2 regions of the Bacillus sp. C28GYM-DRY-1 genome follow, and region 2 is predicted to be linked to the other one. Evidence: a T-box and tRNA genes for the amino acid it is inferred to sense, from the RefSeq annotation. Region 2 holds a T-box; the other holds one or more tRNA genes.
The links. The T-box of region 2 lies ahead of tyrS (tyrosine--tRNA ligase). A T-box ahead of a tRNA ligase gene usually reads a tRNA of that ligase, here a tRNA-Tyr.
Positions count from the first base shown of each region.

Region 1 (3,405 bases), on a different contig from region 2:
GAGGTACTGCAAAAAAGGGATATCCTCAAAAGCCATTTCCTCGTCCTCCAAGATTTCAGTCATTTCGTATTTCGCATTTTGTGTTTTACGTGTTACGCATATGTACTTTACATAGCGAGCCCATTATACCACATATCGATTTAGCAAGTGAAATGTGCCAGCTCTATCAGCCCGTAAAAAAAGAGCAAAGCGACTGACGCGCTTTACTCTTTTCCTTTTGGATTTAAAGCATTGACTACACTTTTCCCCGCAGACTTCATCTTGTACCATGTCCAATCGAATAATTGATTGATTTCCTCAATCTGACCGGTGACTTGTCCAGCAGAGGCCATATATTTTTCGCCGTTTACGACAGTTACATCCCCGTCTATTTTTCCTTTAATAATCAGCTTGCCGTTTTTGACAGTAACATCACCTTTGACCGTCTCACCTTCTGGCACGGTCACAGTGTGGTTATGGACCACAAGATTCGGCTGCTTGGACACGCTGAAATTTTGGTCATTATGCCAGCTGTTCAAAAAACCTCCGCCCATCAAAATGATGAATACCGCAGCAGATGCGATAACAGGATGGGTTCTGAACCACCTTTTCACAGAAGCTCTTTTCTTCTCCTTAGGCAATTTTGCCATGACATTAGCGGTAAAATCCGCGGGGGCTTCGACATGCGATGTGCTCCGGACGAGCGCTATAGATTTTTCCATCTCATAAAAATGCTTTCTGCATTTCTCGCATGTCTCCAGATGTTCATTTAATATGTGTTCACCTTTTGGAAGGATATCTCCATCAAGATGCATATGCATAAGCTGCACAATTTGTTCAGGACAGCTCATTTCATCACCCCACTTAAAGATCCCTTAATTGTTTTCTGAGAGCCTCTCTGCCTCTGTGAATCCGCGTTTTCACAGTCCCCACAGGAATGTTGAGAATCTCGCTGATTTCAATTAATGAGAGTTCGTCAATATACTTTAATACGATCACTGTTCTGTATTTGTCAGGAAGCTTTAAAATTTTCTGCTGAATCGTGTTTGAGAGTTCCAGCGACACAACTGCATCATCAGGCAAAACTCCATCTGCGGCGATTTGTGAATACATGGTCAAGCCTTCCGTACCAGCCACCTCTGCATCAAGGTAATAATCCGGCTTCTTTTTGCGAATGCGGTCAATCGTCAAATTGGTCGCGATTCGATAAAGCCAAGTTGAAAATTTCCGGTTAATATCAAAACTGTCGATATTAACGTACGCTCTGACGAAAGCCTCCTGTGCAATATCCTCTGCCTCATGCACATTACCAAGCATACGATAGCAAAGCTGATAAATTTTATCCTTGTAGATATCTACGATGTCAGCAAATGCATCTTGGTCGCCTTTTTTGACTTGTTTAATTCTCTTTTTAATCATCATTTCCATATTATCTAACCTCTGCCTTCACCGGTCTGTATGTATACGAGCTTCGTTCCAAAAGGTTTCAAGTTTTTTATAAAATAAGTTTATCAAATTTTTGGCAGGGTGTAGATGGTAATTCGTGAATAAACTACCTTAACATATTTTTAAAATTATTATACAGACTGAACAGTTAGAAGTTGGAATGATTTTAAAAAGAAAAAAAGACACCTTTTGATCAAAGGTGTCTGTGACTGGGCTAGCTGGATTCGAACCAACGCATGACGGAGTCAAAGTCCGTTGCCTTACCGCTTGGCTATAGCCCAATAATGGTGGAGGGGGGCAGATTCGAACTGCCGAACCCTGAGGGAGCGGATTTACAGTCCGCCGCGTTTAGCCACTTCGCTACCCCTCCATATTAATGTTAGAAAAGAGTGCCGGCAAGAGGACTTGAACCCCCAACCTACTGATTACAAGTCAGTTGCTCTACCAATTGAGCTACACCGGCAAGATGGTGGAGGATGACGGGCTCGAACCGCCGACCCTCTGCTTGTAAGGCAGATGCTCTCCCAGCTGAGCTAATCCTCCAAATGGTGACCCGTACGGGATTCGAACCCGTGTTACCGCCGTGAAAGGGCGGTGTCTTAACCGCTTGACCAACGGGCCGTTTGTGTTCTCGTCGAGCTGACAAAAGTTATTATATACAGGTTACACCCCCTTTGTAAAGAGAAAAATTAAATTTTTTATTTTCAAACTTTTTAACTCCTTTTTTAACTGAAAAAGCCTCCCAACATTTATCATTTCTTTTATGATAGAGACAAGCGAATTAAGAGAGGAGAAACCAATATGATACTAGTCAGCTCTTGCCTTGGCGGCATTGAATGCAGATATAACGGCTCTCATGCCGCATCGGAGAAAATCAGAAAACTCATCAATGAAAATGAAGCAGTTGTGGCTTGTCCTGAGCTTCTCGGCGGCTTCTCAACTCCCCGAGAACCTGCAGAAATCATCGGAGGCACCGGCGAGGATGTTCTTAATGGAACCGCTAAAGTCGTGACAGCTTCAGGAGAAGATGTCACAGAATTATATATGGAAGGCGCCACGAACACATTAGCTTACGCAAAAGAAGTCAATGCCTCTACCATCATATTAAAAGAAAACAGTCCGTCGTGCGGAAGCGGTTTTATCTATAACGGTACATTCTCCGGCCAAAAAATTGCCGGCAGCGGAGTGACCGCCGCACTGTTAAAACAAGCGGGCTACCATGTCATTTCGGAAAACCAGCTAGACAACATATTGTAAGGAGGGCATCACATGACTCAAGACATTTCTTTATCCTTCTATAAGCCTGAACATTTGCCGGAGCTCCAATCATTTACACTAAAAAACGATGACAAACGCTTTACCTCACTCCCGAAAGAGGTGCTGGCTCAGGCCCTGAGCATACGGGACCGGTATCCAGTAGTCATTTTAAAAGACGATTTGCCAGTCGGTTTTTTCATTTTATATACATCAAAAGAAACGCTTGCTCCATATTCTAACAATCCATTTGCTTTACTGCTCAGCTCTCTGTCTATACACGCAGTGCATCAGGGAAAAGGTTATGCAAAAAAAGCAATGTTTCAGCTTCCCTCTTTTGTGAGCAGTTATTTCCCATGGTGCGATGAAATTATTTTAGCCGTTAATCAACTGAACACACGTGCAAAGCACCTTTATATGAAAAGCGGGTTTCTTGATAAAGGACGGCGAAGAATCGGACCGATTGGAGAGCACCTGCTCCTTCATTACTTCTTATAGTCTAGGATGAAATAAAATTTTAAAGATTTTAAAACATAGTTGAAATGTCATAACAGGAACGAATATACTGAATATTGAGATATATTATTTTTAAACAGGGGGCCTCCTCATGTCAAAACCATTAAACCTTCACCGCCTTACAACGGAATCACGCAATAGCCAAACAGCTGAAATCCACAAAGCAGACACACTCGGCATCCTCAAAATGATCAACAACGAAGATTTGAA
Region 1 is NZ_JAUMKF010000008.1:144,197-147,601, forward strand. It holds gene cdaA (diadenylate cyclase CdaA) at 1-36, opposite strand, end outside; gene rsiW (anti-sigma-W factor RsiW) at 204-830, opposite strand; gene sigW (RNA polymerase sigma factor SigW) at 844-1,407, opposite strand; tRNA gene Q3W56_RS10180 (tRNA-Gln) at 1,635-1,706, opposite strand; tRNA gene Q3W56_RS10185 (tRNA-Tyr) at 1,711-1,795, opposite strand; tRNA gene Q3W56_RS10190 (tRNA-Thr) at 1,816-1,888, opposite strand; tRNA gene Q3W56_RS10195 (tRNA-Val) at 1,893-1,968, opposite strand; tRNA gene Q3W56_RS10200 (tRNA-Glu) at 1,972-2,046, opposite strand; gene Q3W56_RS10205 (2-thiouracil desulfurase family protein) at 2,227-2,682, shown strand; gene Q3W56_RS10210 (GNAT family N-acetyltransferase) at 2,695-3,177, shown strand; gene murQ (N-acetylmuramic acid 6-phosphate etherase) at 3,287-3,405, shown strand, end outside.
Region 1: it has a tRNA-Tyr gene. The T-box ahead of tyrS (tyrosine--tRNA ligase) is inferred to sense a tRNA for this amino acid. The anticodon was not compared.

Region 2 (3,405 bases):
GGCATATGAAGCGATTGACCGTCATGCCGAATCGTTTCGAAAAAACAAAGTAGCGCTTTATTATAAAGACGCAAACCGGAATGAAAAATACACATTTAAAGAAATGAAGGAAGAATCAAACAGAGCTGGGAATGTGCTGAAACGGTATGGAAATGTGGAAAAAGGGGACCGCGTTTTTATTTTTATGCCGAGACAACCCGAGCTTTATTTTATTATGCTTGGCGCTATCAAAATTGGAGCTATCGCCGGACCGCTGTTCGAAGCATTTATGGAGGGAGCGGTGAAGGACCGGCTTGAAAACAGCGAGGCGAAGGTTGTTGTCACAACGCCTGAGCTTTTAGAGAGAATACCGGCTGACAAACTGCCTCACTTACAGCATATATTTGTAGTCGGCGGAGAAGCTGAGAGCGGCACAAACATCATTCATTATGATGAAGCGGCTAAACAGGAGAGCACAAGACTGGATATCGAATGGATGGACAAAAAAGACGGCTATCTGCTTCACTATACATCTGGTTCCACTGGAACGCCAAAGGGTGTGCTTCATGTCCATGAAGCGATGATTCAGCAATATCAGACAGGAAAGTGGGTCCTTGATTTAAAGGAAGAAGATATTTACTGGTGCACAGCTGATCCGGGCTGGGTGACAGGTACGGTATACGGCATTTTTGCACCGTGGCTGAACGGAGCGACAAATGTCATCGTCGGAGGCCGTTTCAGCCCGGAAAGCTGGTATGGAACGATTGAGCAGCTTGGCGTCAACGTCTGGTACAGCGCGCCGACCGCGTTTCGAATGTTAATGGGAGCGGGAGATGAGGTGGCTGCGAAATATGATTTAACCTCACTTCGGCATGTGCTCAGTGTCGGTGAGCCGTTAAATCCGGAAGTCATTAGATGGGGGCACAAAGTCTTTAACAAACGAATTCATGATACATGGTGGATGACAGAAACGGGCAGCCAGCTTATCTGCAACTATCCTTGCATGGATATCAAACCGGGTTCAATGGGTAAGCCGATTCCTGGTGTGGAGGCAGCAATCGTTGACAATCAGGGCAACGAGCTTCCGCCGTACCGAATGGGCAATCTCGCCATTAAAAAGGGCTGGCCTTCCATGATGCACACCATTTGGAATAACCCTGAAAAGTACGAATCGTATTTCATGCCGGGCGGCTGGTATGTGTCTGGCGATTCTGCTTATATGGATGATGAGGGGTATTTCTGGTTCCAAGGCAGAGTTGATGACGTCATCATGACATCCGGTGAGCGAGTCGGCCCATTTGAGGTAGAAAGCAAGCTTGTCGAACACCCGGCCATTGCAGAAGCAGGCGTGATTGGAAAGCCTGATCCGGTGCGGGGAGAAATCATTAAAGCTTTTATCGCACTCAGAGAAGGATTTGAGCCGTCTGATAAACTGAAAGAAGAGATTCGCCTATTTGTGAAGCAGGGTCTTGCAGCCCATGCGGCTCCGCGTGAAATTGAATTTAAAGATAAGCTCCCGAAAACCCGGAGCGGAAAGATCATGAGACGCGTGCTGAAGGCGTGGGAGCTGAATCTGCCGGCTGGAGATCTGTCAACGATGGAGGATTAAAAGGCGACATTGACACGGAATTTTATTTATGTTAAAAATGATATAGCTTCATATGAAAAGGTAAAGATTGAGACAAGTAGAATATCCTTACGTCCCAGAGAGCTGATGGCCGGTGAAAATCAGCACAGACGGATATCTCGAATACACTCATGAACCGCTTTTGCAAACAAAGCCTGCCAGGCTTTCAGTAGTGAAAGAACGGATTTGATCCGTTATCAGGCAAAGTGATAAGACGAATGTTTTGCATTCTCTTATTAGTAGGGTGGTACCGCGATAATTAATCGTCCCTTCGTGTAAACGAAGGGGCGTTTTTATTTTAATCAAAAAAGGAGCTTTATCTCATGACAAACTTACTTGAAGACTTATCCTTCCGCGGATTGATTCAGCAAATGACAGATGAAGAGGGATTAAATAAACAGCTGAATGAAGAGAAAATCCGCCTGTACTCAGGCTTTGATCCGACAGCAGACAGCTTGCATATCGGACACTTGCTGCCTATTTTAACACTTCGCCGTTTCCAGCTTGCGGGGCATCATCCGATTGCGCTTGTGGGCGGCGCGACGGGCCTTATTGGCGATCCGAGCGGAAAAAAAGCGGAGCGTACATTAAATACTGCTGATATCGTATCCGAATGGTCCCAAAAAATCAAAAACCAGCTGTCCAGATTTCTGGATTTTGATGCTGCAGAAAATCCTGCTGTCATTGCCAACAACTTTGACTGGATCGGCAAAATGAATGTGATCGACTTCCTTCGTGATGTCGGTAAAAACTTCGGCATCAATTACATGCTGGCAAAAGACACGGTCAGCTCAAGAATTGAATCCGGCATTTCATACACGGAATTCAGCTACATGATTCTTCAATCTTATGATTTCTTAAATCTGTACAGAGACAAAAACTGTAAGCTGCAAATCGGCGGAAGCGATCAATGGGGCAACATTACAGCGGGTCTTGAACTGATCAGAAAATCAGAAGAAGAAGGGGCAAAAGCGTTCGGTCTTACCATTCCGCTTGTCACAAAAGCAGACGGCACGAAATTCGGAAAAACGGAAGGCGGCGCTATCTGGCTTGATAAGGAAAAAACATCGCCGTATGAATTCTATCAATTCTGGATCAACACAGATGACCGTGACGTTGTGAAATACTTAAAATACTTTACGTTCCTATCAAAAGAGGAAATTGAAACATACGCTGAGAAAACAGAAACGGCGCCTGAAAAGCGAGAAGCGCAAAAGCGCCTGGCAGAAGAAGTGACAGCGCTCGTTCATGGACGTGAGGCGCTGGAACAAGCTATCAACATCTCCCTTGCGTTGTTCAGCGGCAATATTAAAGAGCTTTCTGCCCAAGACGTAAAAGTCGGCTTTAAAGATGTTCCATCTATGGAAGCTGACAGCAGCCAGGAGCTTTCACTTGTAGATGTATTGGTGCAATCTAAATTATCTCCTTCTAAACGCCAAGCCCGTGAAGACATTCAAAACGGAGCTGTTTACATTAACGGCGAACGCCAGACGGAAATCAATTATATCTTATCGGCTGAAGACCGCATCGAAGGCCAATTTACTGTCCTACGCCGCGGGAAGAAAAAATACTTCCTTGTAACTTATAAATAAGAAAAAAATCCTTTGCCGCTAAGGGCAAAGGATCTCTTTTTGTTTAGCGCATAGGAAAGACAGGAAAAGAGTATATTAGATAGGGCAAACACGATCAATCACCACCTTTTAACAGAAAGGAGCGCTCACCGTGAATCTCATGTTTACGATTGCAAAAGAAAGGCTGCAGCGGGATTATTGGGAGCAGCAGGCGCGAGATAGTGTTGG
Region 2 is NZ_JAUMKF010000009.1:17,065-20,469, reverse strand. It holds gene acsA (acetate--CoA ligase) at 1-1,588, shown strand, start outside; T-box leader at 1,643-1,880, shown strand; gene tyrS (tyrosine--tRNA ligase) at 1,930-3,198, shown strand; gene sr7p (small protein SR7P) at 3,329-3,405, shown strand, end outside.